One region of the Clostridium sp. CM041 genome, then DNA from elsewhere that is predicted to be linked to it. Evidence: riboswitches for the same ligand, from Rfam matches in the RefSeq annotation. Region 1 holds a riboswitch; each other region holds the start of a gene.
The links. A riboswitch is a leader RNA that binds a small molecule or an ion and turns the genes downstream of it on or off. The one in region 1 is predicted to bind thiamine pyrophosphate.

Region 1 (10,608 bases):
CTTGCTTTAGAGATATCTTCTTTATTACCATTACCTTATTAAAGCTTCTTTTAGTAATCCTGCAATATAATAAAGCAATTCCACCAAGTGCTATAACACTTGACCCTCCAGAAAGTAGAAGTGAGGTATCCCCGCTTATAGAACCCTGTAATCTAAATACCTTTATTGCTATTAAGGGTATTGAAATAAATAACAATAACGCTCCTAATAATAAACTATTCGCTAGTAGTATTCTTTTATCTTTCATAAATTTTCTCCTTAAAACATAAGATTTTCTTCGAATTAATACTTTTTTAAGCACGGCATTAATTTCACTAAATACTAATACCCCAATATATATAATAAGCTAATCACCTAAAATAATCAAATTCTTAAATTCCACTATCTGTTACAGGATTTTCACTTAAAAAACCTACCTTGCCGGGTGGCTTATAAAAAAAACCATGCTATTTATAGCACGGTTTCCTGTATAACCCTAAGGTAGTAGACATTAATATATATCTGAAAACTCAATCTTAATCTTTTCAATATTACTATTAACACTCAAATTATTATCAACAAAAACTTCCTCAATATCTAGTAACTTTTTTATAGGAAGTTCAAAACTAAATTTACTTCCTATATTAATCTCGCTTTCTAAAAACATTTTACCTCCATGCATTTCTACTAACGACTTAACTAAAGATAATCCTATGCCACTCCCTTCTCTATTTCTCGTAAGTGACTTATCAACTTGAATAAATCTTTCGAAAATACATTGTTGCTTTTCTTTTTCTATTCCAATCCCTGTATCCTTAACAGAGATAACAACACTATCTTTTTTTTCAAAAATATATACTAAAATATTTCCACCTGAATTTGTGAATTTTATTGCATTTGAAATGAGATTCAACATTATTCTTTCTATTTTATCTTTATCACAAGCTATTATTTTTTCTTCCATTTCTGTATCAAATAAAAGTGATATTCCTTTATTTGATACATACTCAGCTACAGACAAAGTTATTTCCTCTATAATACTAACAATATTACAATTACTTAAATGAATTTCAAAATATCCCGCATCTATTTTTGTTACATCTATTAAGTTGTCAGTCAATCTTATTAATCTATAACAGTTTTGTTTCATAGTTTTTAAATATTCCTTGCTTTTACCCTCATTTCCATTAAAGAGTTCCTTGAATTTAAGTTCCATAAGCTGGATCGTACCCGAAATAACATTGATCGGTGTTCTTAATTCATGAGATATATTCGCAAAAAAATCCGTCCTAAATCTATCATATTTTATTGCTTGATTTAAAAATCTTGTCTTTTCCTCATTTTCTTTCATTATCCCTTCGTTTTCAAGTCGCTTAGTAATATCTCTTGATGACAATATTAAGGCTTTAACTTTATTATTATCATCTAATAATTTACTACCACAAATCTCTAACCATACAATATCTCCATTTGCATGCAAGCATCTACATTTGAATTTTTCATTTGTAGTTGAAGTAATTAGTTTTCTAATTTCCCTTAATACATTTTTCTTATCATCCCCGTAAACAAAATCAAAAACGTGCCTTTCAATGACATTATCTGTAGCATACCCAAGTATCGCCTTTTGAGCAGCTGTAATATATTTAATTCTACCATCAGTATCTGTTTTTATAATCATATCAGAAGTATTTTCAGTTATCTCCCTTAATAGGGTTTCACTCTCCCTTAGATTTCTCTCCATCTTTTTTCTTTTGTCAATATTGCGAGTCACTATTAAAACTGCTAGCTCCCCCTTATACTTAAAAGCAGCTGTGCCTAACTCAACATCAATAACAGACCCACCACTTGTAAGAAATTTCTCTTCAATAAATGGTGTCGTCATTCCGCCTTCATATATTATATTTATTCTACTCCTAGCAATATCAATGTAATCAAGATGAACAAACTCCATAATACTTCTTCCAATTATATCCTTAGAGTCCTTCACATCGAATAATCCTTCAGTCGCAGGATTAGCTAATACTATTTTCCCACCGCTGTGCACACATATAGCATCAGGAGATAATTCAAATAACTTTTTATATTCTTCTTCACTTTCAATTTTCTGAACTTTAGCCTCTTCTATACTTATTCTTTCCATAACAGCCGCAACCTGAAAGCAAATTAGCTCAAGCATTTTTAAATCCATATGACTATATTCAACATTTTTCTCTATGTATATAATTTCTAATAACTCTTCCTTGTAAATCAATGGGTAAAAAACTTCAAAACCTTCACTACCTTTATTAATTACTTTTTCTTTTTTGCAATCACAGACTTCTTCTATAATGCCTCTAAATATATTAGAGGTGCCTCTAAATATATTAGAGGTGTCTTTAATATTTCTTTCATTATAAAAAATTGCTTCACCACACTGCTCTTTCCATTCTATTACTACTTCAAAATTTCTATTTACACGTTCTAAAATTAATACCCTTTTAACTTTAAAATAACTATTTATTATATTAATTAACTTGCTATGCAAAGCATTTCTATCATTTTCAAATAACAAAACCTTTGATAACTCAATAACTTTATCAATATCTGTTTCTTGTAATACATTATCATTAACATATTCACTCATTTTAATTTCCCCTTTAAAAATCCATTGAAATGTCGTTAACTTTATAACTGAATTGACTTATTTTTAGAACATTCTCAAAATATTATATTCTACAAAATATAGTGTAAACCTTTTTTTTTCTGATTTTTCTTTGTATAATTTAGAATTTATTACTAATTTATGACAAAATCAAAGTAAAAACCCGGTATTATTTTGTAGCATAATATTTTTATGGTACAATTAGATTAAAAACACATCATGTATTCTATTGAAGCCTAGCTCGCAAAAGGAGATGCAAAACTTTGGAAAAGTTATATTACGAAAATCCATATCAAGCAGAATTTACAGCTGAAGTCATAAACGTAATCCAAAAAGAAAACAAGTATCACGTTGAACTTGACAAAACCTATTTTTACCCTGAAGGTGGTGGTCAACCAAGTGATACTGGATATATAAATGGTGCCGCTGTAACCTATGTGTATGAAGAAGATGAAAAAATTTATCATGTAGTTGCCGTGAACCCTTTAAAAATTCATAGGGTTAAATGCATCATAGACTTTGATAAACGGTTTGACTATATGCAACAGCATCTAGGGCAGCATATACTTTCTGCTGCTATTTCTGATCTATTTAATGCAACTACTATTGGGTTTCACCTCGGCACGGATTCTACAACTATTGATATTGATAAAGTTATTGGCAATAATGAAATTAAAATTGCCGAAAAAAAAGCTAACAAAATTGTATTAGACAATATTAAAGTAGAAGTACTATATCCAACTAACTCTGAACTAAAAAAATTATCGCTAAAAAAGCTCCCAATAAATGCTGGTGAAAAAGTAAGAATAGTTAAGATAGGTGATATTGATATAAACCCATGTTGTGGTATACATCCTAGTTCAACTATTGAGGTTCAATTAATTAAGGTTACAAAATTTGAAAAGTATAAGACTGGAATAAGAATTGAATTTATATGTGGACAAAGGGCTGTTTCTGATTATGCCTTAAAACATGAATCCATGGAAAAAATGTCTAAACTTTTTTCCTGCAATAATGCTACAGTTTTGTCCGTTGTAGAACGACTTTCAGATGAACTTAATAAAGCACTTACTGAAAAAAGGGCCCTAAAGTCAGAGGTTGCGCAGTACGAAGTTCAAAATATGTTAGAGGCAGCCCCAAAAATAGAAGATATCAGGATGCTTAAATGCATTTATGATAATGGGGATTTAAAATATACTAATATCTTAGCAACAAAATTAGTATCCTCTCCAAAGGTTATAGTCTTATTTGGAGTAAAATCTCAAGATAAAGCAAATCTTTTATTTATGTGCTCGAAGGATTTGAATATAATTAGCATGAGCTCCATTTTAAAAGATGCCATAACTCTAATAGACGGCAAAGGTGGTGGAAGTGCCTTTTCTGCACAAGGTGGTGGTAAGAATAATAATAATTTAGATTCTGCGCTAGATTATGCATGGAGTAAAATCCACGCTGATATAATTTCTAGGAACAAATAATAGTGCAATCCTATGAAGTTTCTCCTACGTGACTTGAAATAAGAGATTGAAACGTGGAATTTCAATGTTTCTGCTCTTCTTATTTCAAAACACTATGGATAAACTTCATACTATATCGTATATCTATATTTATTGGAGGAGCTCTTGCTTTTCGCTGGACCGAAATTGTCAGGCTAATTAATCCACATTAACAAAATCTCTAGCTCCGTATAATCCTTCAATATATGTTTTACCATCCTCTGATAATACTATACACAATGGAGAAACCATCACTTCGCGTACCTTATAATATTTTAAGCTCCCATCCTGCTGTGGTTTATAAAAGCCTGAAAAATCATGAATAGCATAATATTGACCTTTTTCTTTACCTATATAAATCATCGCATGCCCATTCATAAATACTGGCGTTCCAGGCTTCAATTTATTCAGTAACTTTTCTCTGTCTCCCATAGTCATATTTTCCGGCATTTCATAGAAATTGCCCACTGCGAGTTTTCCCTGATCCTCGGAATTCCTAGGAAGCTTAATACCCATAGTTCTATAAACATCCATTATAAAACTTGCACAATCTCTAGAATTGAACATTCCACCCCATCCGTATCTTTCGCCTAAAAATTTAAAGGCATTAACTATGATATTTTTTCTGGTATAAGATAAGTACCCTAATGCGATATCTTCATTTTTTGCAATCAGAGCTTTTTTGAATTCTACCTTTCCCTTATTATCTCTGGTTGGAAGCTTAACCACATAATTACCTGCGGAATTTTGACCATAAATATCCCCTTCTATTTCCTTAATATCTGCAAGTGGTATTTTAATTCCCATGTCAAATTTCACTTCTGATAATTGCTCATTTAATGGGTTATAATTTGTAAATACTCTTTTCCCTGTAGTTACTAAGAAATTTTCTGTTTTAAGATAATCAAAAATTTCTTCTTTACTAGATATTGCCACATCTTTTTCGGGTATCCATGCTAAATAATTATACATCTGTGCAAAATACCACTTTTTATCCACACTTGATAGCAGAATTACAATTGGTTCAACAGGATAAACAGCGGTCTCCTGAAATCTGTCAAATTCATAGTTATCTCCAGTTTTAAATATTTTATCATAGGTTGGGAATGTCCTCATCACAGTCTTTCTAATGGTTATTGCATATTTGATATCCAATAAGTCCATTAATTTTTCAATATTGCAATTCTTTATTAACTTATTATAATATTCTTGAACTACTAATTTCCCATCCTCATGGAATCTTTCAGATTTTGGCATAGAACTAATAGTATTTATCTTGTTTATTAATTCTTGCATGCTAAAGGATTCTTCGTAATTTTCTAAGTCCACAATTGATCCAACAGTTGTTAAACTACTCTTGTTGTATGCTTCAATCTCCTGTACATTCATAATATCTTTATTCATGCCACTCAATTTTGTCCAATAGTTCATGCAAAGCATTTCTTCCTTTAATCCTGGAATATTTGAATAGATTACCTTATCTACCTCGTTTCCAGATAGGTTCTTTTCGAATCCAGTCGGCTTGATAAACATTATAAATCCCCCCCACTATTATTTCTGCTTTATGGAAGAACATAGCTTTTGTGCTGATGACCTTACAGATTTTTTCCCGAGAATATCTGAAACAACAGCTATTCCATCAATATTTGCTATCTTTAATAAATTTACATTTTTTTCATTAATTCCACCAATAGCAACTACAGGGATAGAAATTTTTTCTTTTATTTCTTTTAAACTTAATACAGAAACTGCACTTGCATCATCTTTAGTAGTTGTAGGAAACATCGCTCCAACACCCACATAATCTGCTCCTTGTTTTTCTGCCCTTTGTGCTTCCTTAAGTGTTGCAGTAGAAACCCCTAGCATCTTATTATCTCCTATTATACTTCTCGCAATAGTCGCTGGCATATCACTTTGACCTATGTGTACCCCCGCTGCATCTATGGCCTGTGCAATATCAATTCTATCGTTTATTATTAGGGGAATCTTATATTTATCTGTAATAATTTTTATTTTCACTGCAATATTATAAAACTCTAAAGTACTTAATCTCTTTTCTCTAAGCTGGACTAATGTAACCCCGCCTTTTATTGCTTCCTCCACTGCTGCAAATATATCTAAATCCACCAATACATCTCTATCTGTAACGAGATAAAGGCTATAATTCACATTATTCTTCATTTATTTTGCTCCTTTCCATTATTAGATCTTCAGATAAATTGTAAATAGCATCTAGCATTTTAACTTTAAATGTTCCTGATCCTTCGCTATTTTTATCTAATCTTTCATAAGCTGTTTCTCCTGCAATACCCATTGAAACAATTCCTGCGAGTGCTGCTATTAAATTATTATCTCCAGCGCCTAAATAACAACCAATAACGGAAGTACACATACATCCTGTACCTGTAACCCTAGACATTATTTTATGACCGTTTGATGCGGTGTAAAGAGTCTTACCATCCGATATAATGTCTACAGCACCTGTTATAACTACTACCGTATTAAATTTAACAGCAAAATTCCTTGCCATTTCTTTCTCTCTTGTAAACTCATCACTGTCTACAGAAAAACTCTCACTAGCATCTACACCTCTTGTTATAGTTTTAATTCCGTAAATTGTTTTTATTTCGGATAAATTCCCTCTAATAACTGCTAATTTCACTTCATTTATAATTCTTTTGCAAGTTTCTGTTCTATAAGTTGTTGCACCTACTCCGACAGGATCTAAGATAACAGGTATGTTTAATTCATTTGCCATCTTTCCTGCCTCAATCATAGCCTCTATAATTACACTATTTAATGTTCCTATATTTATAACAAGTGAAGATGCAAGTGATACCATCTCGCGAACTTCATGAATATCCTCCGCCATAACCGGTGACCCACCTATTGCTAGTGTAATATTGGCACAATCATTAACGGTAACATAATTTGTTATTTGGTGCACCAATGGGGTTTTTTCTCTTAAATTGTTTAGTAATTTAATTATTTTCTTATTAATTTCCATTTTGACATCATCCTCCAAATTATTGTTTATATAAATCCTGTAATAATCATAACGGGCATTGTAGCTCCAAGTAATAAATCACGTTTTATAAAGTAATATCTACTGCTAAAATATGATACATACTAATACATTATTGAATCCCCTTAAACTTTGTGTTATTAACTTTGCATAACTCGCTGCTAAAAACCCAGTTTTTCACTATCCTTAATCATTTGCCATCCCTGCTTTTTTATATAATTCATAGAAATGATTTGTAGGTCCCACCCCATGCCCAATATCTAAAGAATGCTTTATAGCCGTTGTTATATACTGCTTTGAATTTTTTATTGAATCCTTCATGCTATAGCCAAGCGCCAAATTTGCAGCTATAGCTGAAGACAAAGTACATCCAGTTCCATGAGTATTTTTTGTATTTATTCTCTCAGAAGTAAAATGTATAATTTCACTTCCATCATAAAATACATCTACGGCCTCCCCCTTCATATGTCCTCCCTTTAAAAGCACATTTTTGCATCCTAGCTTGTACATTTCTTTTGCTGCATTTTCCATATCTACTACTGTTTCAATGCTCGTAATATCTGAATTTACTTCTTTTAAAATTTCTTCAGCCTCTGGAACATTAGGTGTAATAATTGACGCTAGTGGAATTAATTTTTTAACCAAAGCCGTTTTTGACTCTGGCTTTAACAGTGAATAACCGCTTTTTGAGATCATTACGGGATCGAGTACTACGTTTTTAGGCTTGTATTGTTTTAATTTCTCACTTATCACATCAATAGTTGAGATTACAGAAACCATACCAATTTTAACCGCATCTACAACTATGTCTGTAAAAATAGCATCAATTTGTGCCTTGATGATTTCTTCGCCCAAGTCTTGCACTGCAAAAACTCCCATAGTATTTTGTGCTGTTACCGCTGTAATTACACTCATCCCATATACGCCACTCGCACTTAAGCTTTTTAAATCTGCCTGTACACCTGCTCCTCCTGAGCTGTCAGAACCTGCTATAGTTAAAACTTTTTTCATATCAATTCCCTCCTAAAATAATTATTTTTTAAATGTTGAATCATCACCTGCGGCGCTATTCATCCATTTTATTTATAAAACAAAAAAACACAAACCCATAGGATTCGTGTTTAAATCATCTTGATATATAAAAATATATACATATATAATACACCAATAAACAACTTCCTACGCTGGCATTATCCAGATCAGGTTATAGGGTCAAAGAATTAAAGTTCTTTTTCTCAGTTGGCCTATCCAACTCCCCTGTGTTAGGTTATTCTTTTATATTTCATGTGTTAATAATAGCATAACTAATTATTATTAACAATTAATATTTCGTTACTACTATTCAAGTTTTATGCCTGATCTTTTAACAGCTATATGCCATCCATGAAGTAATTCTTTTCTTTTTTCCTCGGTCATAATAGGTTTGAAACTTCTTGATATTGACCAATGCTTTGATACTTCATCTTTGCTCTTCCAATATCCTACTGCTAGCCCTGCAAGATAAGCCGCACCGAGTGCTGTAGTTTCAGTAACCTCTGGTCTGTCTACTTGAACGTTTAAAATATCAGATTGAAACTGCATTAAGAAATTGTTATTGCAAGCTCCTCCATCTACTTTAAGTTCTGTAAGTATAATTCCAGAATCTTCTTGCATTGCTTTTAAAACATCATGCGTTTGGTAAGCAAGTGCTTCGAGGGTTGCTCTTATTAAATGTTCTTTCTTTGCTCCCCTTGTAAGACCTACAATTGTTCCTCTTGCATAAGGATCCCAATATGGTGCTCCAAGTCCAACAAAAGCCGGAACTACATATACTCCATTTGTATCTTCTACCGCATTAGCATATTCTTCGCAATCAGCAGCATTGTCAATCATACGTAGCTCATCTCTTAACCATTGTATAGCAGCTCCAGCTATAAATACACTACCCTCAAGAGCATACTCTACTTTTCCATCTATTCCCCAAGCAATCGTTGTAAGTAATCCCTGTTTAGATTGAATTGCTTTGTCTCCCGTATTCATAAGCATGAAGCAGCCTGTCCCATATGTATTTTTAGCTGTTCCTGGTGAATAGCAAGTTTGTCCAAATAATGCGGCTTGTTGGTCTCCAGCCGCTCCAGCAATTGGAATTTCCCCTCCAAACAATGAAATATCAGTGTTTCCATATACACAACTTGAAGGTTTAACTTCTGGAAGCATTGATTTTGGTATGTTCAATGTTTTTAAAATTTCGTCATCCCATGTAAGTTCATGAATATTAAATAGCATTGTTCTTGAAGCATTAGAATAGTCTGTTACATATGTTTTTCCTTTTGTTAAATTCCAAATTAACCAAGTATCTATATTACCAAACAATAAATTTCCTGCTTCAGCTTCCGCTCTAGCGCCTTCTACATTGTCCAATATCCATTTTATTTTTGTTCCAGAAAAATAAGCGTCTAAAATCAATCCAGTTTTAGCTCTAACAATTTTATCAAATCCTTTTTGTGTTAATTCATCACAAGTCTCAGCAGTTCTTCTACATTGCCATACAATTGCATTGTATACTGGAACTCCCGTTCGTCTATCCCAAACTACAGTAGTTTCTCTTTGATTTGTAATACCTATTGCTGCTATATCAGACGCCGTAGCCTTAACTTCAGCCATCGCTTCTGTTGCAACGCTAATTTGACTTGACCATATCTCCATTGGGTCATGTTCTACCCACCCTCCTTTTGGGAAAATCTGAGTAAATTCTTTTTGAGCGGACGTTACAATAAGTCCCTTTTCATTGAATAGAATACACCTTGAACTGGTTGTACCTTGATCAAGTGCCATTATATATTTAGCCATTTTAGCAAAACTCCTTTTTGAAATTAGTCTTATTGAATCGTTTACACATTAATAAATAAAAAAATACGTTAAAATATCATTATATTTAGTATAACTGATTATTATATTTATTGCAATATAACTTATAAACTTCACTATTTAGATTTATTTTTTAAATATCACATCGCCGCTGCTACAATATATAATAAGATCTTGAATTTTTTATAATCTTAAAATTTTCAAGTAAAAATTCTCAATATTTTCATCTATATTTTAAGATAAAATGGGTAAACTATATACTGTGCTGGATAACAGTGTAATTTTTATATTAGAAGGGAGAGATACTTATGAATAACAATTTAGAAGAAACAAAAAAATTAAATAAACAATCAGCTGCTAATGGAGGTTCAAGCTCTTACTCAAATGCTGGTATGTCAAGTAGCACTAGTGATTCTACTCTACAAGAAACAATTCAATTGAATAATGAATCAGCTTCAAATAAAGGTACTAGTGGTGTTTCAAATTCTACTATGTCAAATATGTCTATCAGCACTAGTGACTCTACTTTAGAAGAAACAAAACAATTAAATAATCTATCAAGTGCTGGTATGTCTAATATGAGTAGTAGCAATAGTGATGCTGCTTTAGAAGAGACAAAA
Region 2 (10,608 bases), 1.1 Mb from region 1:
GAGGTGAGAAGAAATGTATATGATAGAAACTAAAAATTTAACTAAAAAATTTGGCTCGTTAACAGTATTTGAAAATTTAAATGTAACAGTTAAAAAAGGAGAAGTGCTAGTTATAATAGGACCTTCTGGTTCAGGAAAAAGCACATTTTTAAGGTGTTTAAATCATCTTGAGCAGCCTAATATGGGAGAAGTTTTCATTGAAGGAGAAAAGCTGGATGTTAAAAATAAAAAGCATATGAGAAACAACATTGAAAAAGTAGGAATGGTATTCCAAAACTTTAATTTGTTCCATCATATGACTGTACTACAAAATGTTATAGAGGCTCCAATTACCGTTAAGAATGAAAATAGAGAAGAAGTATTAAAGAGAGCGGAGGGAATTATAGAGAAGGTAGGTCTTAGAGAAAAAGTAGATGATTATCCGTCGAAGTTATCGGGAGGACAAAAACAGAGAGTGGCTATAGCGAGAGCTTTAGCTATGAGACCTGACATAATACTCTTTGATGAACCTACATCATCTTTAGATCCGGAGCTTGTTGGAGAGGTGTTAGGAGTAATGAAGGGCCTTGCAAAAGAAGGAATGACTATGGTTGTCGTAACTCATGAAATGGGGTTTGCTCAGGAAGTGGCAGATAGGGTGATTTTCATGGATGGAGGAAAAATAGTAGAAGAGGGAACACCAAAAGAAATTTTTAATAATCCTAAAGAGCAACGAACTAAGGAATTTTTAAATAATATACTTTAGAGTAGCACCTATGTAATAACTAATATTCAGTTTCAAATTAATAAATATAATTATTTAGCAAAAATTATTAAAATATAAAATATATTAAAACATAAAAGAACAAAATCGAAGGGGGATATTAAAATGAAAGAAAAAGTAGTTTTAGCGTATTCAGGAGGATTAGATACCTCTATAATAATAACTTGGATTAAGGAAAACTATGATATGGACGTTGTAGCAGCTTGCATTAATATTGGTCAAGAAGATGATATGAAGGCAATTGAGAAAAAGGCTATAAGTTCAGGCGCGCAAAAAATATATATTGAGAATGTAACAGCTGAATTCATAAAAGATTACGTATTTAAAGGAGTTAAAGCAAATGCTGCATATGAAGGAACATATTTATTGGGTACAGCATTTGCAAGACCATTAATAGCTAAAAAGCTTGTTGAAATCGCTCATAAAGAAGGGGCAAAATATATATGTCACGGATGTACTGGGAAAGGAAATGATCAAGTTAGATTTGAAGTTGGGATAACAGCCATTGATCCTTCTATAAAGGTTATTGCTCCTTGGAGAATTTGGGATATAAAATCAAGAGAAGATGCTATAGATTATGCTAATGATAGAGGCATAGAAATATCAGTTACCAAGGAAAAAATCTATTCAGTAGATCAGAACTTGTGGCATGCAAGTCATGAAGGCGGAGATATTGAAGAATTAAATAATGAGCATAAAAGAGATATGTATCTTATGGTTACACCTCCAGAAAAAGCTAAAGATGAACCTACTTATGTAGAGATATATTTTGAAAAGGGAATTGCGACCAAAATTGACGGAATTGAACTTGAGCCAATTGATATTGTTTCAACATTAAATAAAATTGGTGGAGAAAATGGAATTGGAGTTATAGATATAGTCGAGAATAGACTTGTGGGGATGAAATCAAGAGGAATATATGAGACTCCTGGTGGTACTGTACTTTATGCAGCACACAAAGAACTAGAGGAAATAACTTTAGACAAGGATACACTCCACTTTAAATACTTAGTATCACAAAAATATGGGGAATTAGTATATAATGGACTTTGGTTTAGCGCTATGAGAGAAGCCCTTGATGCATTTGTGGATAAGACTCAAGAAACAGTAACAGGGACGGTTAAACTAAAACTTTATAAGGGAAACATCATGTCAGCAGGTAAAGAATCACCTAATGCTCTTTATGACGCGGGTATATCTTCGTTTGGAGCAAGTGATTTATATGATCATAAGGATGCAGAAGGATTTATAAACTTATTTTCATTGCCAAGCAAAATTAAAGCATATAAAAATTTAAACAATAGCTATGAAAAATTATAAAATTTACGAAGGAAGAGCGGGTGATATATATGAAACTTTGGGGTGGAAGATTTAAGGAAAAAGAAAGCAAGCTTATGGAGGACTTTAATAGTTCTCTAAGCTTTGATAAAAGATTATATTATGAAGATATTATGGGTAGCATAGCCCATGTTAAAATGCTTGCTAAATGTAGTATTTTAACAAATGAGGAAAGTGTGACTATAGTTAATGGTCTGAATTCTATTCTTTCGGATATTCAAGAAGGCAAACTTAAAATTGAAGGTGATTATGAAGATATTCACAGTTTTATGGAAATACAGCTTACAAAACTTGTAGGGGATGTAGGTAAAAAACTCCATACAGCTAGGAGCCGAAATGATCAGGTTGCAGTAGATATGAGATTATATTCAAAATACAAAGCATTGGATGTTATTGATAATTTAGATGTTATTTTAAGCACTATTGAAAAAGTTGGGAATGATAATGCGGTTATAATGCCAGGGTATACACATATGCAAAGAGCGCAGGTAGTAACATTTAAACAGCACATTATGGCGTACTTTAATATGTTAAGTCGCGATAAGAAAAGGATTATAAGCGCTACAGAGATTATGGATGAAAATCCTCTTGGATGCTGTGCACTGGCGGGAACAACATATGATACAGACAGGAAGTTTACAACAAGCGAACTAGGGTTTAAAAAACCTACAGATAATTTTATGGATGGAGTAAGTGATAGAGATTATTTATTAGAACTTTTATCCGGTTTTTCTATAATAATGATGCATCTTAGTAGATTAAGTGAGGAGTTCATTTTATGGAGTACTAAAGAATTTAATTTCATTGAAATTAGCGATGAATTCTCCACAGGCAGTAGTATAATGCCACAGAAAAGAAATCCAGATGCAGCAGAATTAATAAGAGGGAAAACTGGAAGAGTATATGGAGATTTAATGAGTCTGCTTACCACTATGAAAGGAATACCACTTGCCTATAATAAAGATATGCAAGAAGATAAAGAACCTTTCTTTGATGCAGTTGACACAGTTTTAAAATGCTTAAAGGTTATGAATGAAATGTTAAGTACTTTAAAAATCAAAAAAGATAATATGTATAACGCAGTTAAAAGAGGTTTTCTAAATGCTACGGAAGCTGCAGATTATCTTGTAAGCAAGGGGGCAGCCTTTAGAGATGCTCATGGAGTTATAGGCGCTATAGTTATAAATTGTGAAAAAAAACATAAGGCTATAGAAGATTTAAGTTTAGAAGAACTTAAAAGTTTTAGCGATTTATTTCAAAATGATGTGTATGAATTTATAGAATATGAAAAGACTTTAAGCCGCGGTATAAAAAAAGAAATGTAAAGGCCGCCTTAGAGGTGGCAGAATACACCCTTTAAATATAAGGCACGTAACAGGTAAATCCCCACCTGTTACGTGCTTTTTAGTAGATAAAGCTACTATAGTAGATAAAGCTACTATAGTAGATAAAGCTACTTTAGTAGATAAAGCTACTTTAGTAGATAATTAATAGTTGAAATCTATAAGGCACTTTTTAATGCCATCTTCAGTTTTAGGCATAACAATATCATAATGCTTCAATTTACTATTACTTATTCGTAAGTCCCTTGGATGTTCTTTGTATTTTTCGGTATCTTTTTCTAAATAATTACCTACTTTATGATTTAAGCCAATTTCTTTTAATATGAGCAAAGCTATATCATAAGTGCTTAAGTTATTTTCGCTTCCAGTGTGATAAGTTCCGTATGGAAGAGTAAAAATCTTATCAAAATTTGCTATTATATCATAAACATAGGTCATTCCTCTAAATTCATTTGAGGGTAATTTCATTTTTTTATCATTTAAAATAGCAGATACAACATTCCATAGTATATTAGAATTTACCCTGCAGTTTTTTTCTGGAAATCCAAATAACCAAGTAAGTCTTAAAATCCATAGTTCATCAATAATTCCTTTTAATTCGTTTTCAGCTTCAAGTTTATGTTTCCCATAAATGGTATTTGGAGTTGGGGTGTGATTTTCATTATATGGTCCTGATTCGATATTGCCGTTAAAAATTTGTTCAGAACTTAAATATATTAATTTAGATTTTGTTAAACTACAGGCTTTAGCAATGTTAATTGAACCTTTTACATTTATTTCATAAGATAGTTCTGGGTTTCGTTCACACAAACCTGTATCAGCAATAGCAGCGGTATGAATCACGTAATCAGGTTTGAATTTCTGTATAATTTCTAAGGCTTTACTCTCGTCTGTTATATCTAACTCTGCATGTCCTAATGGGATTATTTCGTATTTATCTTTATAATATGTGTAATATCTTGATGCTAAGAAACCATTAGAGCCGGTTAATAATACTTTTTTCATTGAACTCACCTCGTTTTTTTCTTCATAATTATAATATCACATAATTTGAACTGTGGCTAAATTTATGGACTAAGAAAAAAATGCCTAAGCTTAAAAACAATAATAATTATTATTAAGCTTAGCGCACTTTTAAATTCTTAGTATTATTCAATAAATAAATGTAAGGTGGTGTATATATGAATAAAAAGATTTAGTGGTTTTAGCAACGATTATTATTTAAAGGAATTACTTCTAAAGATTCTATGCTTTTTATAATTATCTTCCCAATTTTTAAGAAATTCTTTTGCGCAAACTTCGCCAGAATTATATAACTCCATAATTTTTTTATTCCCAATATTAAAATCTGTGGTTTTAATATCAAGGGTATCGATTTTTACAGTACGCAAGAAATCCATTTCTCTTATATGAATACCATCTTGTGCTTCTAACATAGTCTCAATAATTGAGCTAGTAAAATTTAAGATATTTGTGATTTTATGTTCTCGTATTTCTTTGTTCCCTCCGAGTTTAAAACCGATGGTTGGCCAGAGAGGAACACCATTCACATCAAAAATCCAAACTGGGTAATTGCTTAAAACACCACCATCAAGAATGAGAGACTTTTTATTAGTCTTTATATTATATAAGTTTACAGGGTGGAAAAAATAGGGGATAGATATACTCATTCTTATTGTTTTCCTGAAATGTTTTTCCATTGATATCCATTATCCTCAAATGTTTTTAAGGCACCTACAAGACCGATGCCCTTAACTCCGCCACCTTCAAACACAATATCTGCAAATCTTTTATTGTTGTATATATTCATATATACCACCCCTTTATGAGTAATATATGAATAAAAATATCTTCATGTCATATATTTAAAAAATAATATTAGTTACACTTTTTTTTGTTAAAAGAATATAATATATTACAACCATTTTATAAAAGAGGCAATGTATGAAAAAGTTAGAAGAATTCACGCCTTGTCAATTAGCCACATTAGCAACAGTAATAGGGGTTATAATTGCTGGAAAACTTAATGTTAATCAACAAAATGTAATAGGTAATTTTTTAACGGGTTTGGCCCAAAGTATTTTGATAATTGCAGCTCAGTCTCAAAATCTTGAATCGCAGGATGGCAATCAATCTGGAGATAATGGAAACAGTAATTCTAAGGGCGATAACAAGGATTTACAAAAACAGATAGATGAACTAAAGGAATATATTAAAAAGTTTGAAGATAATATGGATTGTTAAGAAAAACGCACTGAATAAAAGATGCGTTTTTTATGGTTTGACATTATAAGAATTTTTAGGTAGTATATACGTGTAAAGTAATTTAATATTAAAAACTAGGGGAGTCAATATTTTTGTCTGAGAGGAAACAGTTAAGTTTCGACCCTTATAACCTGAATTGGATAATGCCAGCGGAGGGAAAATATAATTTGCATTTAGGTTAAAATAAGAATATATAAATGGTGCAAAGTTATTTGATTATAGAACCCTTCGCTTAAAAATGAGCAAAGGGTTTATTTTACTTTAACAATATTCTAAGGGGGAATTGAAATGTCAGTTGTAAATGTGAGTCTTCAAGTTATACCAGTGGTTGCGGAAGAAAAAATTTACCAAGTAGTAGATAAGGTTATAGAATATATTCAATCTAGTGGAGTAAAATATGAGGTAGGACCAATGGAAACCACTATGGAAGGTGAAATGGATGAGCTTTTAGATATAGTAAAAAAGGCCCAGGAAATTTGTGTAGTTCATGGAGCAAGTAGGGTTGTTTCTATAGTGAAAATCGATTATAAAGCTGAAGGCGTGACTATGAATGAAAAAACATATAAGTATAGAAAATAAACTTATTCCTATAGTTTTTCAATTAATAATTCTTTTTATATGGCAGATAGCTGTAGAAAAATGGAAGGTTCCGCAATACATATTGCCTTCGCCAAAAGATATTATTAGTACCTTGGTGAATATAGTTCCAAGCATTACTAAGCATATTTATGCGACTTTATATGAAGCCTTGATTGGATTCGCAATATCAATTTTGATTGCGTTAATTTTAGCCATCTTAATGGATAATGTGAAAATCATTAAAAAATGCATATATCCAATTTTAGTAGTATCTCAAACCGTTCCAATTATTGCTCTAGCACCACTTTTCATAATATGGTTTGGTTTTGGAATATTACCTAAGATTATTGTAGTAGTGTTAGTGTGCTTTTTCCCTATAGTTGTTAGTTTGATTGACGGATTAGAATCAGTAGACGCGGATATGGTAAACCTTTTAAAGACTATGGGAGCTAGTAAGTTTCAAATTTTCACCATGGTGAAGCTGCCATCCTCTACTGTAAATTTTTTTTCGGGCCTTAGAATAGCGGCAACCTATAGCATTATGGGGGCAGTTATTGGAGAATGGCTTGGAGGGGATAAGGGTCTTGGGGTATATATGATTAGAGCTAAAAATTCATATGCACTTGATAAAGTTTTTGCAGTAATTATAATTATTGTAATATTAAGCATGGGACTATTTGGACTCTTATACTTAATACAATATTTTTTTACTCCTTGGACTAGAAATAAAGCAGATAACAATGACTAAATTTATATAGGACATATTATTTTATTTGGAGGTAAAATCATGCTAAAGAAAGTAATTTCATTATTATTAACAGTTTCAATGACTACAGTTTTATTTGTGGGTTGTGCTGCAAAAAAAGAAGATGTAAAGAAGGAAAAAACTTTAAAAAAGGTTACTGTTATTTTAGATTGGATACCAAACACTAATCATACTGGATTATATGTATCGAAAGATAATGGATATTTTAAAGAAGAAGGACTTGACGTGGAAATTATTCAACCAGCGCAGGGAAGTACTGCAAGTTTAATTGCAGCGGGCAAAGGAGATTTTGGCGTAAGCTATCAAGAAGATGTAACTTATGCTAGAACTGCTAAAGATCCACTTCCAATAAAAGCTATAGCCACTATTATTCAGCATAATACTTCTGGGTTTGCATCGCCTAAGGAAAAAAATATTAAATCTCCTAAGGATTTTGAAGGAAAAACCTATGGCGGATGGGGGTCGCCTTCTGAAAATGCAATTTTAAAGGCGGTTATGGAAAAAGATAATGCGGATTTTTCAAAACTAAAGATGGTAGATGCAGGATCAGAGGATTTCTTTGCTGTAACTAAGAAAAATATTGATATTGAATGGGTATTTTATGGATGGACAGGAATAGAAGCGAAGCTTAAAAATATTCCTATTGACTATATTGATATTGGAAAATTAAATAAAGATTTAGATTATTATACTCCGGTAATTATAGCCAATGAGAACAAATTAAAAGCGGATCCCGAAATGGCAAAGAAATTTTTAAAAGCAGTTACAAAAGGATATGAATACAGCATGGAGAAACCTGAGGAAAGTGCTAAGGTTTTACTGAAAAATGCACCGGAGACAGATGAAGCTCTTGCCGTCGCAAGTCAAAAATATTTAAAGGATCAATATAAAGCTGAAGCTGAAAAATGGGGCGTAATGAAAGAATCGGTTTGGAATAATTACACCAAATTTCTTTTAGATAAAAAGCTTATAGGAAAAGATATGAAGGCGAGTGAGGCATTTACTAATGAGTACTTACCAAACTAGTAATGAAAAATTAAGAGTAGAAAATATTAAAAAAACTTTTGGAAGTATGAATATAATAAATGATGTTTCTTTTTATGCAAGAGAGAATGAGTTTATAAGTTTACTAGGACCAAGTGGCAGTGGTAAAAGTACAATTTTTAATATTATATCAGGCCTTTTGCGTAAAGATGCGGGTGAAATTATATTTGACGGAGAAAAATGCTGCGATAGATTTGAAAAAGTAAGTTATATGCATCAAAAGGACTTGCTACTTCCATGGAAAAACATTGTGGATAACACTACACTGTCTCTTATTATAAAAGGAAAATCTAAAAAAGAGGCAAGGGCTCAGGCGCTTAGTCATTTTAAAACATTTGGGCTTGAAGGCTTCGAATATAAATATCCTTTTCAACTTTCAGGAGGTATGAGGCAGAGAGCTGCATTGCTTAGAACATATATGTCATCATCTGATATTATGCTGTTAGATGAGCCTTTTGGTGCACTTGATGCAATTACTAGGGCAAAGATGCACTATTGGCTAATAGACGTAATTAAAGAGCTAAAAGTTACCATAATATTTATAACTCATGATATTGAAGAAGCCGTATTCTTATCTGATAGAATATATGTATTATCAGATAAACCGGCAACTATAAAAAAAGAAATAATCGTTGATTTACCTAAAAACAGAAATAAGGATATTGTTACATCAGAAAAATTTAATGAAATAAAGAAAATCATTTTACAGACAATATAAATGGAACACCCAGCTTAAAAGCATTTAAGTTGGGTGTTTCATTTATATTGAGATTGAAAAATGTATGATAAATTTATAGTTGTGAGAAAATAGAACAATAAGCCACATGGAAATAAATAAAAAGTCAATATTGGAGGAAACAAAATGAAACGAGGAGCTATAGAAAGGAATTTTAAAAAAATAAAAAGTCAATTTGCTCAGATTGAAGAAATAGTAAAGCATACTAAGTCAAATGTACTATGGGAACATGAAGCTGCTGTAAGAAAGAAACTAAAGGAATTAAATGAGTTTAAGAAAGAAAATTTTAAAGACTATAAAAGGGTTCATGAAAATTATTCAGCATTACTTAAATATATATCAATAAGGCTTGTTGAGGACTATAACAAGAAAAATAATACAGATTTTAATTTTGAGAACATTTTAAAGGACAAGGGTGAAAGCTATTTAAAATCAGGAATTATAAGTGTGTTAATAACGGAGCATATTCCTGAGATTATATCTAGTGAGTTTGAACGCGTGTTTCCAACTAATCCTAAAAATGAATATGAGGGATCGAGAAAATTTAAAAGAAAATTTTATCTCCATTTAGGTGAAACTAATACTGGGAAAACATATAATGCAATGATGCGGCTTAAAGAGGCAACAAAAGGAATTTACCTTTCTCCCTTAAGAATATTAGCACTTGAGAATTTTGAAAGATTAAATAGAGAAGGTGTAAAATGTAATCTTGCAACTGGAGAAGAAGAAATAATCATTGAAGATGCAGCTCATGTATGTTGTACTATAGAAAAATTAAATATAAATGAGGAATATGAAGTTGGTATTATAGACGAAATTCAAATGATAGATAATGACCAGAGGGGAGCTGCCTGGACAAGAGCTGTTTTAGGATTAAAAAGTAAAGAGATACACATTTGCGGGGCTACGAATGCGAAAGAATTGCTAATAAAAATAATAGAGGATTGCTCTGAGGAGTACGAGATTATAGAGTATAAAAGGGATACCCCTCTTGTAATGGAAAATAAATCTTTTGTATATAAAAGTATTGAGGAAGGTGATGCGCTTGTTACATTTTCGAAGAAGAAAGTATTAGAACTAGCTTATCATTACTCAAACCTAGGTATAAAAGTAAGTTTAATCTATGGAGATTTACCGCCAGAAGTTAGAAAAAAACAGTACAATCAGTTTATTAACAAGGAAAGCACAATTTTAATATCTACTGATGCAATAGGTATGGGAGTTAATCTTCCTATAAAAAGAATAATATTTATGGATATTAAAAAATTTGATGGTAATGAGATAAGGTATTTAACTTCTCAAGAAGTGAAACAGATCGCGGGAAGGGCAGGTAGAAAAGGGATATATGAGGTTGGATATGTAGCATCTTATGGCGATTCTCAAGATTTTATAAGAGAAAGTTTAGACACAAGGGATGCAACTATAGAAGAAGGAGTAATAGGCCCAAGTGAAGCTATATTAAAAATCAGTTCGCTTTCTCTTAGAGAGAAATTAGCGTTATGGAGTACAAAAGAAGAAAAAACACCTTTTTATAGAAAAATGGATATAAGCGAGTATTTGGTGGTATTAGATAATTTAAGGAGTTATAAATTGGAAGAATCAATTCAATGGAGACTACTAAAAATTCCTTTTGATGTATCTAATGATAAGATGATGAATGCATTTTTAAAATATGTAGATGAATTGTTTATAACTAAAAGAGAGATTATCTCAAAACCACAGCGTCTATTAGAAGATCTTTATGAATTAGAGCTTTACTACCAAAAAATAAATA
Region 3 (10,608 bases), 350 kb from region 1:
AAAAAATAATAGATTAATTTTTTGCCTATAGAAAGAGTATACACAAAATAATTTACACGCCCTACGCTCCCGTAAATGTAATTATTTTACTTTATAGGCTGTAATCACGTAGTTTTTTGTCTAATAAATAATTACATTTGTTTTTTATATTAGATTTATTTTTCTTTTTAACTTTCAAGTATAAATAATTTTTCTATCGTAGTGTTTAATAGTTTAGCAAGGTTCATAGCTAATTCCAGAGTAGGATTATACTTTTCATTCAATCGCATTAACGGTTTGCCTTGTAACACCAAGCGTAGTTGCTATGTCCTCCTGTCTAAATCCAAGTTGTTTTCTTAATCCTCTTATATTATTTTTCATCTTTTCCAAGTTTCCATTTCAAAAAATATTGAATTCCTATAATGGGTAGTGCTAGCAAGGCGTAAACTTACAACGCTAAGCCAGTTATTTACAATTAGATTACATATATGATGGATAGTTATATAAAGTCAAAGGGGAATTCTGAAGTGGGTCCAATGATTAATTACTCATTTGTGGAGGGTGATGAAAATGGACAGGCTAAAATAACAATAAAGCTTATGATACAGCTAAAAAATTAAATCCATAATATAGAAAAACCCTATGAATTAAAGAATCAAATAAGGGTAACAAATTGCTTGTTTGCAAGATTTACTGAAAAAGAAGAAAATCTTCAGTATGCTTATTCAAAATTAGGACTATTCGCTTTTGAGAATGATATGAAATTAAAAGGTGACAGCTACACGGTTTTTGTGGATAAAAATGAAGAAGGAATAGTGACTACAGAAAATAAGTCGCAAATTATGGTGGCTGTATCTGGAGCAGTAGTCAATGTAAATGCATTAGAAGGTAAAGAAGTAAAAGCTGGGGATGTACTTTTTACATTAAATCCGGTATAACCAAATCTGCAATCAGGACAAGCAGAGGAACAAATTGAACTTAATATTTAATATATTTAAATTATATATATCATAAAGAATGGTTGGAACTGTTGATTATTTATGGTTTCAACCATTTTTGTAAAATATATTACAGGGGGGATGGGTATGAAACTAGATAAAGAATATTATGTGATAGTGTCTATAATAGTATTTGTATGTGGTCTTATTATTAGTACTTATAATTTATATAATTTTACTGGATTTTTAATAATATTGCTACCGAGTACTATATTTAATGTTAGTTGGCATTGGTATCATAATGATAAAGGAGAATGATGTAGAACACTTAGGGAGCAGTTGTGATTTAAAGTGTATATGCTTTTATGTTAAGAGGTGGTCTGCTTTATGAGAAAAAGATAATCAAGCTAATAACTAAAGGTGGTTGCCAAGGATATAGGTGATTAACATCTTGATTTAAGAGAGAAATAATGTCTCTCATCTGAATTCCCAAATTAAGTAACTTTAGCTCAAATAATTTAGACAAATGGAGCTAATTTGGTTTGTGACTAAATAGTAACTATAGTTAATAGATTTCAATTTTAGTATTATTTAATTAGTATTATACTAATACTAAAAATACCTTAGAGGAGGGAATGAAAAATGGCATTTTTACAAGTGAGCTTTGCTTCGAAAGCCTTAAAAAGAGATGTTACTTTCAATGCTCTTATACCAATTGATACAATAGAAATACAGGAGGAAGAAATAATTAAGAAAAAACCAATGAAAGCGCTGTATCTCTTGCATGGGTTAGCTGGAAATTACACTGATTGGGTTTGTAGTAGTAAAATTGAGGAACTATCTTTAAGACACAATATCGCAGTGTTTATGCCCTCTGGAGAAAATAATTTTTATTTAGACGATGTTGATAAAGGCGAATTGTTTGGTGAGTTCGTTGGAAATGATTTAGTGGAATTTACACGCAGGATATTTCCGTTATCAAGGAAAAGGGAAGATACATTTATAGGTGGGTTATCTATGGGTGGATATGGAGCAATTCGAAATGGATTAAAATATTCTGACAACTTTAGCCGTATCATTGCATTATCTTCTGCTATAGTTACATACAATATTGCTGGAGCTTCTAGTGATTTTAAGGACGAAGTTCGTGACTATAAATTTTATACTAGAGTATTTGGTGATCTGAATCAACTTTTGGATAGTGATAAAGACCCAGAGGCACTTATTATTAAGTTGAAGAAGAAAAATGCTCTAATTCCTAAAATATATATGGCGTGCGGTACAAACGATTTTTTGTTAGATGTAAATCATAAATACCGTGATTTTTTAATTTCAGAAAATATAGATGTAACATATGTAGAAAGTCCTGGTAGCCATACGTGGGATTTTTGGAATGAATATATTGAAAAAGGAATCAGATGGGCAGTTAAAAATAAGTAAATAAATTGTTGTATTGCTTTTTACTATCAGGAGTGGTACGGTTAGATTGATTTTAAATTAACAAAGTTATCGTTCTGAATGCACGAGGGTTCGTCCCGAATGAGAAGGCGAGAGAATAGTTGGAATGCTCCAAAGAACATATCTTTATTGGTTGTACCTTTGGTTTCGACGTACTATCCTTGTGCCTTTTCGGGTGCAGGGTTTTTTTTATTGTTTAAAAGAAAGGAGGTTGCCAATGGAAACAAGAATTGCTCTAATTGGAATTATCGTTGAAAACACAGATGCTGCTCCAAAGCTTAACTCTATTCTCCACGAATATAGAGAATACATAGTAGGAAGAATGGGAGTACCCTATCTGAAACGCCATATTTCGGTAATAAGTATCGTTGTGGATGCGCCGAATGATGTTATCAGCGCCCTGTCAGGTAAGCTTGGAATGCTACCAAATGTAAACACCAAAACGATTTATTCCAAGGCGCCACCTATAGCAAAGCAGTAAACGAATGATTAAATCAAGGTCTATAAGAGTTTGACCATTTATAAATAATAAATATTAAAAAGGGGTTTATGCTATGTATGATAATAAGTCTAAAAATGCAACTGAGTTTATTGATGACGGTGAAATTCTATCTACCATTTCTTATGCTCGAGAAAACAAAAGAAATCGTGAGCTAATTGATAGCCTGATAGAACGTGCAAAAGACTGTAAGGGCCTAACACACAGGGAGGCTGCAGTACTTCTCGAATGTGATTTGGAAGATGAAAAAGAAAAAATGTTCAAACTGGCAAAAGAGATTAAGCAGAAGTTTTATGGCAATCGTATTGTTATTTTTGCTCCACTATATCTTTCGAACTATTGCGTAAATGGTTGTGTGTATTGTCCATATCACGCTAAAAATAAAACAATATCCCGTAAAAAACTTACGCAAGAAGAAATAGCACAAGAGGTCAAAGCACTTCAGGATATGGGACATAAGCGATTGGCTTTAGAATCAGGAGAAGACCCTGTGAACAATCCAATTGAATATATCCTTGAAAGTATAAAGACCATTTATAGTATTAAGCATAAAAATGGAGATATCCGCCGTGTCAATGTCAATATTGCTGCAACTACAGTGGAAGAATATAAGAAACTTAAGGATGCGGGCATCGGTACCTACATACTTTTCCAGGAAACGTATAACAAAAAAAATTATGAGGAGTTGCACCCAACAGGACCAAAGCACAACTATGAATATCATACGCAGGCTATGGATCGTGCCATGGAGGCTGGTATTGATGATGTGGGGATCGGAGTTTTATTCGGTTTAAATATGTACCGTTATGACTTTGTTGGACTACTCATGCATGCAGAGCATTTAGAGGCAGCCATGGGTGTGGGTCCACATACAATTAGTGTTCCTCGAATATGCCCTGCTGATGATATTGACCCAAATGCGTTTTCAAATTCAATATCGGATGAGATGTTCGAAAAAATTGTGGCTATTATTCGTATCGCTGTTCCATACACTGGCATGATTGTATCCACTCGTGAATCGAAAATAACGCGTGAGCGTGTGCTGGAACTGGGTATATCTCAGGTAAGTGGAGGCTCATGTACCAGTGTTGGTGGATATGCGCAGAAGGAAACGGAAGAAGATAACTCGAAGCAATTTGAAGTAACAGATACGCGTAAATTAGATGAAATTGTAAACTGGCTTTTGGAATTTGGGTATATTCCAAGCTTTTGTACCGCCTGTTATAGAGAAGGGCGTACAGGTGATCGTTTCATGAGCCTTGTGAAATCAGGTCAAATTGGAAACTGTTGTCAGCCGAACGCACTAATGACACTTAAAGAATATTTGGAGGATTATGCTTCACTTGATACCAAAAAAAAGGGCGAGATGGTAATTGAAAATGAGATTCCTAATATAAAAAATGAAAAGGTTCGTACAATTGCAATAGAGCATTTAAAAGAACTTAAGGAAGGGAAGCGAGATTTCCGTTTCTGATATTACAAATTAACAAATTAACATTTAAACATAACCATAATCATAAAATACAGTAAAGGTATGTGTCAAAGTAATTGATACATGCTTTTTGCGTTCTCGCATTAAGTAAAATTTATTTAATAGCTCAGCAACTATAAAATTACATCGCATTTATTTTTATAAACAACATACACGGCGAAAACTAATAAATAAGAAAACGATTTTATTGAAAATATCTATTATAATGTAAATAATTATATTATAATAGATATTAACAAAGATTAAATATTAAAAGGTTTTAAATATTAATAATATGTTGAGGGGTGATATTTATGTATGATGTAATTATTATAGGAGCAGGAGTAGTAGGTGCAGCGATAGCAAGGGAACTTTCAAGATATAATCTAAAAATAGGCGTTTTAGAAAAAGAAGATGACGTTGCAACGAAAGCATCAAAAGCAAATAGTGGAATAGTTCATGGTGGATATGCTGCAAAGTACGGTACATTAAAAGGGCGATTATGCGGAAAAGGAAACAAAATGTATAGAAGTGTTGAGGAAGAATTAAATTTTGGATACAGACAAACAGGAGCTTTAGTGATTGGATTTAATGAAGGTGACGAGAAAAAAATTACTGAGCTTTATGAAAATGGTATAAAATTAGACTGTAATGATTTAGAGGTGATAAGAGGAGCGAGACTAAAAGGAATAGAGCCACACTTAAATAGTGAAGTAAAGGTAGCACTATATGCTAAAAGCGTAGGGGTAGCGTCTCCTTATGAATTTACAATTGCGTTAGTAGAAAATGCTATAACTAATGGCGTTGAACTTAAGCTTGAAAATGAAGTAATATCTATAGAAAAATTAGAAGATAAGTTTATTGTACATACTAACAAGGAGGATATTAAAGCAAGATATATTATAAATGCTGCGGGTTTGCATAGTGATAATATATCTAACATGGTAGGGATCGATGATTTTAAAATAACACCAAAGAGAGGCCAATATATTTTAATGGGAAAAGATCAAGGGCACCTTGTGAATACTGTTATTTTTCAAGTGCCTACAGATAAAGGGAAAGGGATATTAGTAACTACCACATATCATGGCAATTTTATGATAGGACCTAATGCAGAAGAAGTGAGTAATGGAGATGATGTGTCAACTACCGCTGAAACTTTAAAAGATGTCATTATGGCGGCTAGAAAGTCCATACCTGATTTTAATGTGAGAGGCGCATTAACTACTTTTTCAGGGATAAGAGCTAGTAGCAGTACGGGGGATTTTATCATTGAGGAAAGCAGAGTTAAAAGATTTATTAATGTGGCTGGGATAGATTCTCCGGGGCTTACATCATCGCCAGCAATTGCTGAGATGGTGGTAGAAATACTTAAGAATTCAGGAATGAATCTTGTGAAGAATAATAATTTTAATCCTTATAGAAAAGGAATAATAGTAAAAAAAGATAATAGTTTTGATGGAGAAGTTAATCATGAAGATAAATCAAAAAATATTATATGCAGATGTGAGCAGGTTACAGAGGCAGAGATTATAGATGCGCTTCATAGAAATATACCAATTAACTCTATAGATGCGATTAAAAGACGTACAAGAGCAGGAATGGGAACTTGCCAAGGGAATTTTTGTAAACCTAGAGTTAAGGCTATTATAGCAAGAGAACTGAATATTTGCGAAGATAAAGTGAACGTGCGAGGCAAAAGTGATTCTAAACCACCTGTTAGAGCGGAAATAAATTTGATTAGGAAATTTGAATCTTAGCAAAGGATGATAAAGTAACAAACTACAACCTTAAATATTATTATTTACAATTATCAATTGATATGCTAAAATTATTTATTATATCAAGACTCTGATTCTATTTATGATGATTTATGGAGGAGCTCAATGACAAAAGGACAAATTGAAGCGAAATTAAGCGAAGCAATTAGTAAATTTGAGATTGAACACATGGGTAGAGGCCCAGAAAAAATTCGGACAATCATATTTCAGGATTTAATAATAGTAAGACTTAAAGGATTTTTAAGTAAATCAGAAAAAAGTTTGGCTCAAAGCAAGGAAGGCGTCGATTTAATTAAAAGACTGAATATTGCTTTGTTTGAGAATGCAAGAGAAAATTTGGAAGAAACTATAAAATCTATAATTGATGTTAATATAGTAAGTACTTATTCTGATGTGAGTACCAAAACAGGTGAAAAAATTATAGCTATAATTGTAGACCAAGATATTGAAGAACGATTAATAAAATAATCATGGAAGACGCACTGAAGGGTAAATGACCAGTCAAGGGGTAAGCCAATAACAATAACTCTGAGTGAGGAGTTTTTGTTATTGGCTTTTTTATTGATTTTAATTTTAAAGGAGTATTATAAAAAACGAAGGGGATGATAATATGAAATTTAAGCAAAGGTGGATATATGTGATTTTGGGAATTATAATTATGATGTGCTTAGGCACTGTATACTCATGGAGTGTTTTTAGGATTCCAATTGAAAAGGCTTTTAATATAGGATCTACTCAAAGTGGCTTTCCTTACATGGTTTCTTTAGCAGCTTATTCATTTTTTATGTTTATAACTGGAAAATATTTAGAGAAATACAGTCCAAGAATGGTTATTTCTATGGGTGCACTTCTTGTAGCATTAGGATGGATATTATCTGCATATGCACCAAATATATACATTTTAACTATAACATATGGGGTAATAATTGGCGCTGGCGTAGGCATAGCATATGGAGCTCCGATGACGGTAGTAGCAAAATGGTTTCCAGAAAAAAAAGGCTTAGTAGTAGGCATTGTATTAATAGGATTTGGGTTGTCACCACTTATAACAGCTCCACTTGCAAGAAATTTAATAGAAAGTTATGGAATAACAAAAGCTTTCCTAATATTAGGTGTATCTTTTGGGGTAATAATACCTTTGCTTTCGTATCCATTTAGATATCCGTCTGATGTGGAAAGTAAAAGTCTTGAAACAACTTCAAGCACAAAAATTCATATGAATGGTACGAATACTGCTAAAATGATTAAATCAAAAAACTTTAAAGGGTTATATGTAAATTTTATGATTGGATCAATGATTGGACTAATGTTAATTGGAATGACAAGTAACGTTGGTGTAGAACTCATTAAGCTATCCCCAAAAACAGTAGCCTTATTAATGATCGTATTTGCAGTTTTTAATGGAATAGGTAGACCTATATTTGGCTTGATTACGGATAAGTACTCGTCTAAAAATGCCATGCTAATTTCTTACGCACTAATTATTATCGCAGCATTATTAATGCTAGTGGCAAATGAAGGCAGTTTAGTATTATTTAGTATAGCGTTTTCGATATTTTGGTTTAATCTTGGAGGATGGTTAGCTATAGCGCCTACTTCAACTCTTGATATGTATGGAACGAAACATTATAGTGAGAATTATGGTGTTGTGTTTACGGCATATGGTATAGGAGCCATTATCGGGGTATTGGCTTCTGGACTTCTAATGGATATCCTTGCGAATTATAATTATATCTTTTATTTTATAATTGGTTTATGTATTATGGGTATTCTTTCATCTAAAAGAATGATTAAAACATAATCTAACAGAATTGACCATTTTAGTGGGCTAGAGTTAAGAAATGATTGATAGTAATTTCAAAGTTATTATATTTAATGCTACGTAATATTAATATTACGTAGCATTAAATATAATACAGTAAACTTCATGATGAACAGAATAATGTATTAATATAATTTTGGTTGAAGAAAAACCTGAAGTAGGCAGTAGATATATTTTGTTGTTAATCTAGAGCTTTGGTTATAACTAACTTTGATAATCGTTTTAAAGGTAGAAGCCCAATAATTACACAGGTAATAATGGTTTCCACACTTAGGTATGAACCGTTATATAAAAGGGAGTATAAATAAACAGATGTTCCTTTTGGAGCATAGCTTCCGAAGAACACTACTCCAGATATAAAATGGCATGTAAATCTAGCTAGCATTGCTACGACTACGCCAATAAGTATGACCTTGGTATCACGTGATCTAAAGTAACCAACTATTCCAATAGCCATAAAAGGAAGCGGATAATCAAATAGTACTTGCACTGGATGGAGTGCGAAGGGCGCTACTAAAAAATTAATAATTCCAAATAAAAAACCTGTTAAAAAACCAACTTCAGGACCATAAAATAAAGATACAAGTATGATTGGAACCATACTTCCAGCAGTAATGCTACCACCTTGTGGTAATTTTAGAATTGTAATAAACTGCAATACAGTAGATAATGCAAGAGATATACCAATTAAAGTTATCATCTGCGTAGTAAATTTAATTTTCCTAACTTTCAAAACTGCATAGATTAATAACAAAACTCCTAATAGTGCAAAAAGAGCAATGGGGGTTTTTGTAATTTCAGCGATTCTTTCGGCAAAAGTCATTTTTATAGCCTCCATGTATTGTGCTACAGAAGTATTATGGCAAAAACAAAAAAACTATATTCAAAAAAGGAATATAGTTAATGTACTTATACATCATAACCGCTTTCCTCCGCTGGTATTATCCAGATCAGGTATAAGGGTCAATGAATTAAATATTCATATCTCAGCCATTAGGCACCCCTAGCACATATATTATTATTATAATTTAATTATATAGAAGTATATTATATTTTACAACCTGTTTTAGATATTTACAAATTAAAATAAAGAAAATACCGGAAAAGATTGATTTTATAATCTGGATGGTATAAAGTTAATAAATGTAAGGTGATCAATTTAGCATTAGGGTTACAAAATACTCAGAGAATTTATTATTAAGGGGTTTTGTATTAGATGATGAAGATTAAAAAATAATATGTGTTTCGAAAAAATACATACAAGGAGGTTATTATGAGAAAAAAAATATTTTTAATATTTACACTCATTATTTTAATGTCTCTTTCGGGATGTTCAAGATCGAAGACTGCTACAATAAAAAAAACTGCCCCAGTTAAACCAGCAACTGCAGTTGAACCCATTAAACCGGCTGAACCCGCTCAAACCTCTTCGATACCCGCTTTTGACAAGACTGCTGTTATGAAGGCTTCAGGAAAGAGTGTTCCAGTTTTAATGTACCATTCAATTGACTACGAAAAAGATAATCCTATTCGTCTTCCTGTTAAAAGATTTGAGGAGCAACTAAAATATTTAAAAGATAATGGTTATTATACTATTACACTTACAAATTTATATGAATATCTTATTAAGGATATACCAATACCTGAAAAATCCATAGTTCTTACTTTTGATGATGGTTATGAAGATAATTATACGGATATGTTCCCTGTTTTGAAAAAGTATAATTTTAAAGCAACAATTTTTGTTATTACTGGTAGTATTGATAAAAGTCCTAACTATATGACTTCGAAACAGCTTGTAGAAATGGAAAAATATGGAGTAGAAATAGGTAGTCATACCGTAAAGCATGAAAATTTAAAAGAGATGCCTAAGGATAAGCAACTAGAAACTTTAGTTAAATCTAAAAAAGATTTGGAAAAAATATTAAATAAACAAATAAAATTCTTTTCCTACCCTTATGGTGGATACAGTAAAACTTCAATTGAGGCTGTACGAGAAGCAGGGTATACAATGGCTTTTAGTACTGACGGCAGATGGTCTTCCAAAGAGGATGGTATACTTTCCTTACATAGGGTATATATAAGTTCATTCCATGACATGGAAGAATTTAAAAAACGAATTTCTAATACAGATTAAATTTTAATAAAGTTCAATATTTAGAGTTGGGTCCCTAAGTTACTAGGGGCCCAACTTTTATATGTATTATTCTAGGTACACCAAATTGTAAGGTGTCTCCTGATAAACATAATAATTTAACCAGTTTAAAAAAAGCAAACTTGAGTGACCTCTCCATTTTACGATAGGTATTTTTAATGGATCGTCTTTTGGATAATAATTTTTGGGGACATTTATATTTAAGCCGTTTGCTATATCCCTGTCATATTCATTTTTTAATGTTAATGGATCATACTCTGAATGCCCGGTTATAAAAATTTGTCTTCCCTTTTTTGCTGATACAATGTAAATGCCTGATTCCTCAGATTCTGATAAAATTTCAAGCTCATCTATTTTATCAATATCAACTTTTCTTATTTCAGTATGTCTTGAATGTGGAACATAAAATTCATCATCAAATCCACTCAAAAGTTTAACGTTTTGCTTTGTTATTTTATGTTTAAACACTCCAAATACTTTACTATCAAGTTTATGTTTTTGCACT

Region 2: it holds a riboswitch for thiamine pyrophosphate, as region 1 does, so the genes downstream of both, ACWJJT_RS01630 (thiamine-binding protein) here and thiD (bifunctional hydroxymethylpyrimidine kinase/phosphomethylpyrimidine kinase) in region 1, are expected to answer to the same signal.
Region 3: it holds a riboswitch for thiamine pyrophosphate, as region 1 does, so the genes downstream of both, thiT (energy-coupled thiamine transporter ThiT) here and thiD (bifunctional hydroxymethylpyrimidine kinase/phosphomethylpyrimidine kinase) in region 1, are expected to answer to the same signal.

The regions. Positions count from the first base shown of each region.
Region 1 is NZ_CM143648.1:1,427,037-1,437,644, forward strand. It holds gene ACWJJT_RS06740 (lysostaphin resistance A-like protein) at 1-247, opposite strand, end outside; gene ACWJJT_RS06745 (PAS domain S-box protein) at 491-2,602, opposite strand; gene ACWJJT_RS06750 (alanyl-tRNA editing protein) at 2,884-4,098, shown strand; gene ACWJJT_RS06755 (C40 family peptidase) at 4,276-5,649, opposite strand; gene thiE (thiamine phosphate synthase) at 5,668-6,297, opposite strand; gene thiM (hydroxyethylthiazole kinase) at 6,287-7,123, opposite strand; gene thiD (bifunctional hydroxymethylpyrimidine kinase/phosphomethylpyrimidine kinase) at 7,328-8,152, opposite strand; TPP riboswitch at 8,300-8,410, opposite strand; gene glpK (glycerol kinase GlpK) at 8,480-9,970, opposite strand; gene ACWJJT_RS06780 (hypothetical protein) at 10,297-10,608, shown strand, end outside.
Region 2 is NZ_CM143648.1:319,281-329,888, forward strand. It holds gene ACWJJT_RS01595 (amino acid ABC transporter ATP-binding protein) at 14-745, shown strand; gene ACWJJT_RS01600 (argininosuccinate synthase) at 869-2,083, shown strand; gene argH (argininosuccinate lyase) at 2,113-3,426, shown strand; gene ACWJJT_RS01610 (SDR family oxidoreductase) at 3,589-4,449, opposite strand; gene ACWJJT_RS01615 (patatin-like phospholipase family protein) at 4,662-5,114, opposite strand; gene ACWJJT_RS01620 (hypothetical protein) at 5,117-5,254, opposite strand; gene ACWJJT_RS01625 (hypothetical protein) at 5,389-5,688, shown strand; TPP riboswitch at 5,776-5,885, shown strand; gene ACWJJT_RS01630 (thiamine-binding protein) at 5,998-6,288, shown strand; gene ACWJJT_RS01635 (ABC transporter permease) at 6,260-7,036, shown strand; gene ACWJJT_RS01640 (ABC transporter substrate-binding protein) at 7,076-8,080, shown strand; gene ACWJJT_RS01645 (ABC transporter ATP-binding protein) at 8,061-8,816, shown strand; gene ACWJJT_RS01650 (helicase-related protein) at 8,961-10,608, shown strand, end outside.
Region 3 is NZ_CM143648.1:1,778,431-1,789,038, reverse strand. It holds partial or broken gene ACWJJT_RS08345 (helix-turn-helix transcriptional regulator) at 168-360, opposite strand; gene ACWJJT_RS08340 (hypothetical protein) at 657-917, shown strand; gene ACWJJT_RS08335 (hypothetical protein) at 1,065-1,235, shown strand; gene ACWJJT_RS08330 (alpha/beta hydrolase) at 1,560-2,357, shown strand; gene ACWJJT_RS08325 (TM1266 family iron-only hydrogenase system putative regulator) at 2,593-2,856, shown strand; gene hydG ([FeFe] hydrogenase H-cluster radical SAM maturase HydG) at 2,930-4,348, shown strand; gene ACWJJT_RS08315 (FAD-dependent oxidoreductase) at 4,660-6,105, shown strand; gene ACWJJT_RS08310 (Na-translocating system protein MpsC family protein) at 6,232-6,594, shown strand; gene ACWJJT_RS08305 (L-lactate MFS transporter) at 6,737-7,927, shown strand; gene thiT (energy-coupled thiamine transporter ThiT) at 8,130-8,771, opposite strand; TPP riboswitch at 8,859-8,963, opposite strand; gene ACWJJT_RS08295 (polysaccharide deacetylase family protein) at 9,222-10,085, shown strand; gene metA (homoserine O-acetyltransferase MetA) at 10,152-10,608, opposite strand, start outside.